DNA from 2 places in the Providencia sp. UF-183 genome. Region 1 is predicted to be linked to the other one. Evidence: predicted binding sites of a transcription regulator. Region 1 holds the regulator's gene; the other holds the start of a gene.
What was found. Region 1 encodes PhoB, which activates phosphate uptake and scavenging genes when phosphate is short. Its sites were predicted from a motif close to CTGTCATAAAACTGNCNNAT; they were not measured.

Region 2: pstS (phosphate ABC transporter substrate-binding protein PstS) is a predicted target of PhoB. The motif match lies at 2,839-2,858, and genes of this name have one in related genera.

What each region holds. Positions count from the first base shown of each region.
Region 1 is NZ_JBSICD010000003.1:139,146-143,698, forward strand. It holds gene sbcD (exonuclease subunit SbcD) at 1-971, opposite strand, end outside; gene phoB (phosphate regulon transcriptional regulator PhoB) at 1,208-1,897, shown strand; gene phoR (phosphate regulon sensor histidine kinase PhoR) at 1,921-3,231, shown strand; gene brnQ (branched-chain amino acid transport system II carrier protein) at 3,722-4,553, shown strand, end outside.
Region 2 is NZ_JBSICD010000009.1:189,480-194,032, reverse strand. It holds gene pstA (phosphate ABC transporter permease PstA) at 1-627, opposite strand, end outside; gene pstC (phosphate ABC transporter permease PstC) at 629-1,585, opposite strand; gene pstS (phosphate ABC transporter substrate-binding protein PstS) at 1,695-2,738, opposite strand; gene envZ (two-component system sensor histidine kinase EnvZ) at 3,148-4,479, opposite strand; gene ompR (osmolarity response regulator transcription factor OmpR) at 4,476-4,553, opposite strand, start outside.

The DNA.
Region 1 (4,553 bases):
TGAATATCCGCCAGATAATCTTGAGACGCGACTTCGATATCTAACCAAACCGCATTTTCACCTTGGTAGTCCTGCCATACAGTAAGTTGTTGCTCTATCTCTTTTAATGAGCCTTTAAGCGTTTGTAAAGGCTGAAAAATAGGGATCGCTAACGGGGTTATTTTGCTTAATTTGCTACCTGTAAACTCAACTAAACAGACACTTTTATGTTGGGCAGTTTCATCAAAACTGAGGGCAATAGGGGAGCCGCAATAACGAATCTGTTGTTTTCCACCAATGACTTGAGGGCGATGAATATGACCAAGTGCAATATAATCCGCAGGGGGAAATGCCCCTGAAGGGAAGGCTTCTAATGTGCCGATATAAATATCGCGTACGGAATCTGTGAGTTCCGCTCCAATCACCGTTAAATGCCCTGTGGCAATAATCGGAATATCCAGGCCGAGCATTGCCCGTTGCTCGAGGGCGAGTTGATAGCTGGCTTGGTAGTGATCATGAATGGCAGTTTGGAGGGAAAGTTGTTTTTCTTCAACACTTTGCCCTGCAACACTCTGTTGGATATCTCGAGGACGCAAGAAAGGGATCGCGCACACGAGACCAATGGGTTGCGCTTGTTTATTGTGCAGAGTGATAACATTCGGCTCACTGCCAGAGGTGACCACTTGGGTATTAAGGTAGCTTAATAATGAGCTTGATTCATTCAGAACAGAGACGGAATCGTGATTGCCGCTCAAAATGACCAACTGGCAACCGGTTTTTTGCAAATCTACAATAAATTTATTATATAACTCGCGGGCATAGCTTGGCGGTGACCCTGTATCGAAAATATCCCCTGCCACAATGACGGCATCGACTTGATGAATTTCGACTTGGTTCACTAGCCAATTTAAAAAGTGTTGGTGCTCAGGCGCACGGCTTTTGGTAAAAAAGTATTGGCCAAGATGCCAGTCAGAGGTGTGAATAATGCGCATGAGCCATCAGTTCCTGTCTTCGATAAAGGGCATAAATTACTGCTATCCAGTATACCTTATCCTATCAAAACCTCGTGTTTTTCTCGTGTTATGGCGGAATTATTTCACTTAGATGACATTTACCCGCTAATATAAGGAGAAATATTTGATTTGCGAATAGACATTCATAATTCTGTCATAAAAGTGACGCATAATGCGTTCACATTAACAATGTCTTCTTATTTACAGGAACAATCATGGCAAGACGCATTCTAGTGGTTGAAGATGAAGCGCCCATCCGAGAAATGGTTTGTTTTGTATTAGAACAGAATGGTTTCCAGCCGATTGAAGCTGATGATTATGACAGCGCAATTGCACAGTTAGTCGACCCTCTACCCGATTTGGTGTTATTAGATTGGATGATCCCCGGTGGGTCAGGGCTCCAAGTGATTAAACATATGAAGCGTGATAGCGCCACTCGCGATGTCCCAGTGATGATGCTAACGGCTCGTGGGGAAGAAGAGGATCGCGTGAAAGGCCTAGAGGTCGGTGCGGATGATTATTTGATTAAGCCGTTTTCCCCGAAAGAATTAATTGCTCGTGTTAAAGCGATTCTCCGTCGAATCTCTCCAATGTCGACGGAAGATATCATCGAAATGAATGGGTTAACCTTAGACCCAACCTCCCACCGTGTAACCAGTAACGAAACCCCAATTGATATGGGGCCAACGGAATATAAACTTCTGCATTTCTTTATGACGCACCCTGAACGTGTTTACAGCCGTGAACAGCTCTTGAATTATGTCTGGGGCGCGAACGTTTATGTTGAAGACAGAACGGTGGATGTACACATTCGGCGTTTAAGAAAGGCGCTAGAAACTGAAGGTCATGATAAAATGGTGCAAACAGTACGCGGTACAGGTTACCGTTTCTCTGTTCGTTATTAACGACACACTAGGGAGAGACATGCGTGCTTGAACGCTTATCGATTAAACAGCTGATTTGGGGGCTGTTTTTATTTATCTTACCCGCGCTGATTTTGTCCGTTTTTATCGGGCACTTACCTTGGCTGCTAGTGGTTTCTTTACTGGCCGCCTTAGTGTGGCATGCGTATAACTTGCTGAAATTGTCTTATTGGCTTTGGTTGGATAAAAGCATGTTACCACCCGAGGGGCGAGGGGGCTGGGAGCCGATATTTTACGGCATTTACCAGATGCAGCAACGTAACCGTAAACGCCGTCGCGAATTAGGGCAACTGATTAAGCGCTTTCGTAGTGGGGCTGAATCTTTACCGGATGCCGTCGTGATGATGACCACGGAGGGCAATATTTTCTGGTGTAACCGCCATGCGCAGGCGTTGTTAGGTTTTCGCTGGCCAGAAGATAACGGCCAACATATTTTCAATCTATTGCGTTACCCTGATTTTAGCCGCTATTTTTCAATCAAAAGTTATGACCAAGCATTAACCATTGAGCTTAATAGTGGGGAAATTGTTGAGTTTCGTATTTTGCCTTATACGGAAGGGCAATTATTGATGGTGGCGCGAGATGTCACTGAAAAACGTCGGTTGGAGAAAGCGCGTAGAGATTTTTTTGCCAATGTGAGTCATGAACTACGCACGCCACTTACCGTTATTCAGGGATATCTTGAGGTGATGGATGACCAAGAAGGTATGCCTGCTGTCAATAAAAAAGCGCTGAATGTGATGCAAGAGCAAGCTCACCGAATGGATAATTTAGTGAAACAACTTTTGCAGTTATCCCGCATCGAAATTGCCCCGCAAATCAACCTTGATGAGCAAGTAAATATTCCCGTGATCCTCAAAATGATTGAGCAAGAGGCGTTAAGTTTAAGCCACGGTCGCCAGCAATTTGAGTTTAACATCGATGAATCACTGCGGGTGCATGGCAATGAAGAGCAATTGCGCAGTGCGGTGGCGAACTTAGTGTATAACGCCATTAATCATACGCCAGAAGGCACAAAAATTTGTGTTGATTGGCAAAGAACCAGCAATGGCGCGCGGTTTAGTGTGAAGGATAATGGCCCCGGGATCCCGTCGGAACATCTTCCTCGCTTAACTGAGCGTTTTTATCGTGTGGATAAAGCGCGTTCACGCCAAGGTGGCGGCGGTACAGGGCTTGGGTTGGCTATTGTAAAACATGCCGTTCAACACCATAGCAGCCAGCTGGTGGTTACTAGCCAAGTGGGGAAAGGGAGTGAGTTCTCATTTACCTTGCCGCCAGTGCTAATTGTTGATGATAAAAAACTCAAAAAAGCTTAGAAAATTCCACTTTATTAATAGAATCAATTTATTAATAAAGTGGATCCTGCTTCTATTTCGATTAATTAATTCTATTAATGCATTGTTTTTTTATATTATCCCACCAACTAATAATTTTAAAATAATATATCCTACCTGTTATCAAAAAAAGTGAATGATAAAATGAGGAGTTGATTAATTTTCAAGCAAATCATATAACGGGTATTGTGATTTTACTGAAATGAATCACTGGTTCTGAAAATTAGTTTAGTTATTTCCTCTTGTTTTCGGGTTTGCTATTGCCTTTTTGCCCTATAAAAGTTCTACTTGTTGTCAGTTATTGGCGATTTTTTCTGTTTTTTGATTTTTCGTTTTGTCATCGGCAAGCAAGCATACTTTTTATATTGTTAACAGTATGTTTATCAGAATTCTATCTCGCTATATATATTTCAAAGGGTTGCTAGGTGCATACCCGTAATTTTCTATTTCCGCTACTAAAAATTAACATAATATGGCTCATCGTTTATCATCAAGAGATATCATCGCATTAGGTTTTATGACCTTTGCGTTATTTGTCGGGGCAGGAAATATCATTTTCCCTCCGATGGTTGGCTTACAGGCAGGGGAACAAGTTTGGACCGCCGCACTTGGCTTTTTAGTCACAGGTGTAGGTCTACCCGTATTAACCGTTATCGCATTAGCGAAAGTTGGGGGCGGAATTGAAGCCCTGAGCACACCAGTGGGGAAAACCGCGGGTTTACTGCTCGCGGTTGTCGCTTACTTATCTGTTGGCCCATTATTCGCAACGCCTAGAACCGCAACCGTATCGTATAAAGTGGGTATCGCCCCGTTATTTGGTGGCGAGTCTGACATGTTACTGCTTATCTATAGCGCAGTTTATTTTGTGCTAGTGATAGGTATTTCGCTGTATCCGGGCAAATTACTGGATAGCGTAGGGCACATATTGGCGCCTGTAAAAATGCTCGCACTGGCTATTTTAGGCGTCGCAGCCGTAATGTGGCCAGCAGGTGACCCAATTCCATCAACGGTAGAATACCGCGATATGGCCTTCTCAAATGGCTTTATTAACGGCTACCTCACAATGGATACCCTTGGGGCGATGGTGTTTGGTATTGTTATCGTGAATGCAGCGCGTTCACGGGGTATCGAAAATTCATCATTACTCACTCGCTATACCATGTGGGCTGGCTTAATTGCTGGGGTACTGTTGACGCTGGTGTATCTATCCTTATTCAAACTGGGTGAAAATAGCGGTTCACTGATCCCGAATCCAGAAGATGGCGCGGATATCCTGCACACTTATGTTCAGTATACGTTTGGTG
Region 2 (4,553 bases), on a different contig from region 1:
AATAATCCCGGATACTGATGCTTTTAATGTAATGGATAAAATCATTTTCCATTTTGGCGTTCCAAGAGCATAAGCCGCTTCACGCAAGCTATCCGGTACCAACTTCAGCATGTTTTCAGTGGTACGAATAACAATAGGAATTTGCAGCAATGCCAGTGCAATCACCCCAGCCCAACCAGAGAAGTGCTGCATTTGTGCCACCACGATGGTGTACACAAACAAGCCAACAACGATAGATGGTGCTGATAACAAAATGTCATTAATAAAGCGGGTTACAGACGCTAACCATGACTTACGGCCATATTCCGCCAAGTAAATCCCCGCTAAAATCCCTAAAGGCGTTCCAATCACGGTTGCCCATAAAATTAATAAACCACTTCCGACGATCGCATTCGCTAAACCACCGCCTTCGGTATTTGGTGGCGGGGTCATTTCGGTAAACAGATTGAGGGACATGCCATCAATCCCTTTGGTCACCGTCGAAAATAAAATCCACACTAGCCAGAACAGCCCAAATGCCATGGTCAGCATTGAGACAAACAGCGCCATTCTATTCACTTGGCGACGCCATGCTTGACGGCGGGCGCGTTCTTTCTCATTGACGATAAAAGGTTGAGATTCAGACATATTAACGGCCCTCATTCTTCGCAAGACGCATTACCATCAACTTGGAAATCGCCAACACAATGAACGTGATAACAAACAGGATAAGCCCAAGTTCCATCAGCGCTGAGGTATGTAAACCGCTTTCTGCTTCCGCAAACTCATTTGCCAACGCAGAGGTAATACTGTTCCCTGGCATGAAGAGGGATGCGCTATCGAGTTGGTAAGTATTACCAATCACGAAGGTCACCGCCATGGTTTCACCCAATGCACGGCCTAACCCTAACATCACCCCACCTATTACCCCGTTTCGGGTATACGGCAGTACAATGTTCCAAATCACTTCCCACGTGGTACAGCCAATTCCGTAGGCTGACTCTTTCATCATCACCGGGGTTTGTTCAAACACATCGCGCATCACAGACGCAATGTAAGGGATAATCATAATCGCGAGGATAATCCCCGCCGCTAAAATACCTATCCCGAATGCAGGGCCTGAAAATAATTCACCGACAATCGGAATACTCGACATCACGTTGCCGACCGGCTCTTGGAAGTATTCTGCAAAAAGTGGTGCGAAAACGAATAAGCCCCACATCCCGTAAACGATACTGGGAATGGCGGCAAGTAATTCAATAGCAATCCCTAATGGACGTTTTAGCCAATTTGGTGCGAGTTCTGTTAAGAACAGTGCAATACCAAAACTGACAGGTACCGCGATAATCAGGGCGATTAACGAGGTTACAATGGTGCCGTAAATCGGCACAAGGGCACCAAACTGTTCCGCTGGTGCATCCCACTCTTTGGTCCATAAAAACGAAAACCCAAACTTCTGCATACTTGGCCAAGATGCAAAAATAAGGGAAATAATAATGCCACCGAGCATTAACAAAGTGATTAGCGCGGCAATCTTTACCAGTGCACCAAAAATTACATCACCTGATTTGCTGGGAGCTCTAAATGCCGTTGTTTTTTCGGCCATGCGCTTTGTTCTCTTTCCATTCCTACTTGGTTTGTAGGATTGCGTTACAACAATGAGCGGGTAAGCCCTGTTCCTCAGTACTTACCCGCCATTTCCAACCCGAGGGGCATTAGAACAATGCTTTACCTTGGCTATCTTTAATTTCTGTTTTCCATGCTGCACGAACAGCTGTTACAACTTCTTTTGGTAACACGGCGTAATCCAGTGCTTCTGCTTGTTTGCCCCCTTTATCGTACGCCCAGTTGTAGAAGTCGAGAACCGCTTTACCTTTCTCAGCATTCGCTTGTTCTTTGTGTACTAAGATGAACGTCGTTGATGTGATTGGCCATGCGTTTGCGCCGTCACGGTTAGTCAGGTCTTGTGCAAACGACTTAGACCAGTCAACTTTTTTCGCTGCTGCGCTGAAGCTTTCACCCGTTGGTGATACTGCTTCGCCATCCGCAGAAACTAACTTAGTATACGCAAGATTATTTTGTTTTGCGTAAGCATATTCAACATAACCGATAGAGCCTGGGAGACGTTGTACGAATGCAGCAACACCGTCGTTACCTTTACCGCCTACACTGTTTTTTGGCCAGTTAACGGTTGAACCTGCACCAACTTCATCTTTCCAACCTGTGCTGACTTTTGCTAAGTAGCTTGTGAAAACAAATGTGGTACCTGAACCGTCAGAGCGTCTTACCACAGCAATAGCTTGGTCTGGTAAGCTCACTTTCGGGTTTAATTTTGCGATAGCCGGGTCATTCCATTTGGTGATTTTACCTAAATAGATATCACCTAAAGTGTTGCCATCTAACGTCAGTTGGCCTGACTCGATACCTTTTACGTTAACCGCCAGTACCACACCACCGATAACGGTAGGGAATTGGAACAGGCCATCTTCTTTTAATTTTTCGTCAGTTAATGGCGCATCAGATGCACCGAAATCAACGGTTTTTGCATTAATTTGTTTTACACCACCAGAAGAACCGATCCCCTGATAGTTCACTTTATTACCTGTTTCTTTCTGATAAGAGTCTGCCCACTTCGCATAGACAGGAGCAGGGAAGGTCGCGCCAGCTCCGGTCAGGCTGGTAGCAGCAAAAGAAGACATTGCAGTCAGAGATAAAGTTGCTGCCATTACGCTTGCTAAGGTGGTACGCGTCATTTTCATAATCCCTCCGGGGATGTATAGAAACAATCAAGTATAAAATTGTTGGGTGTATGTCACGGTAGGAAAAATAGGACAATTTAGTTACGACAACATGTCGTTTTTATGACAGTTTTATGACAATTGATTATTTTTTCACTGAGGACGAGATAAAACTAGGCAGGATGAAAATAAAAATAATTTAAATTCAAACAGTTAAAGGAATATTACATCAAAATACGTTTGAAAAAGAAAAATGACAGACTGTCATAAAAGCGAAAAATATTTTTAGTCTAGGCAAAAAAGGATAGCTCTAAATAGTTCAAGCTGTAGGTAGGCGCCAAGCGAAGATATCCCTAGGAGCATACGCCAGTATGTGACTAGGGTAGCTGAGTGTAGGCAACACCCCTACGGCTTGAAATATGACGAGATATCAGTCTTCTTTTTCCTTAAGGGGGAGAAGAGCCCTAATCGCAAACCCGCCGCGCTCACTTTTGTGGATCTCTATACTCCCTTCATGGGCATCCACTATACGGCGTATAATCGCTAGCCCCAAGCCAGTTCCTTTGTTGCTCCGCGCTTTTTCACCTTGCACAAAGGGTTGGAATAAACGGTGGATATCTTCGTCTTTGATACCTGCGCCGTCATCTTCCACTTGGAACCACACAAAATCTTCGGTTTTTCCGCTGCTGACTTTGATCCAGCCATTTCCATAGCGATAAGCATTCACTATCATATTAGTGATTGCGCGCTTAATCGCCAGCGGGTTACCGTTCACAACCATTGAGCCCGGTTCTAATGCGGTTTCAATGTCGCCGATAACATTACTTTCAGCACTAACTGCTTCCATAAGGATAGCGTTGAGATCGCAGAACTCCATATCCATCTCTTGGCCTGTTTTCAGGTAAGACATGAATTGGCCGATAATCGCGTCACACTCTTCAATATCTTTATTGATAGACTCCGCCAAATAGCTGTCTTCTGGACTCATCATTTCTGTGGCTAAGCGAATACGGGTTAACGGTGTTCTTAAGTCATGGCTGACCCCTGCCATCAAAACAGTTCGGTCATTTTCTAAAGTTTTGATCCCTGCGGCCATATGGTTAAAAGACCGAATTGCTGCTCTAACTTCCGTTGCCCCCTTTTCTTGCATCGGGGGCAAGACAAAGCCCTTTCCGACCTCCCCTGCGTGGTACTCCAATTCAAGCAATGGCTTGTTTTGGTAGCGAATATACAGCCATACCCCGGCAAAAATCGTGAGGAAAATCGTTAAGGTATACCTGAATACAAGGGAGAATTGATTTTGACCAATTTCAGTCAGAGGAACTCGCACCCAGATATCAGGAGCGAGGTAAGACGTTAACCATAAAATCGGATAATCACGGCCAAGTTCGAGGTGAACACTCGCCTTTCCGCCTAGGTATTGCGACATGTGTTCGCTCAGAAAATCATACTCTTTAGCCCAGTTCAACCCCTCTTCCATTGCAGCCGAATGGGCATAGAACGTGATACCTAATTCGTTGTAGATTTTCTTACGCAAAGCGGGAGAAACTCGCACTGAGGTTCCATCTTGCAGCACCATTTTCTCGGTCATCAATGTTCTTACTTCGTACGCAAGGACTTTATTGAATTGCTGTAAGCTTGGCATCACAACAAAATTCAATACGACCATGTAGCTGGTCACTAAACTTGCGAACAGCAGTGCAACAAACAAGAACAACGAACGAGAAAATGTACTACGTCGTGAGAACCTCAGTCGCTTCATGCTTTACTTCCATCCGGAACAAACACATAGCCCAAGCCCCAAACCGTTTGAATATAACGTGGGTGCGCAGGGTC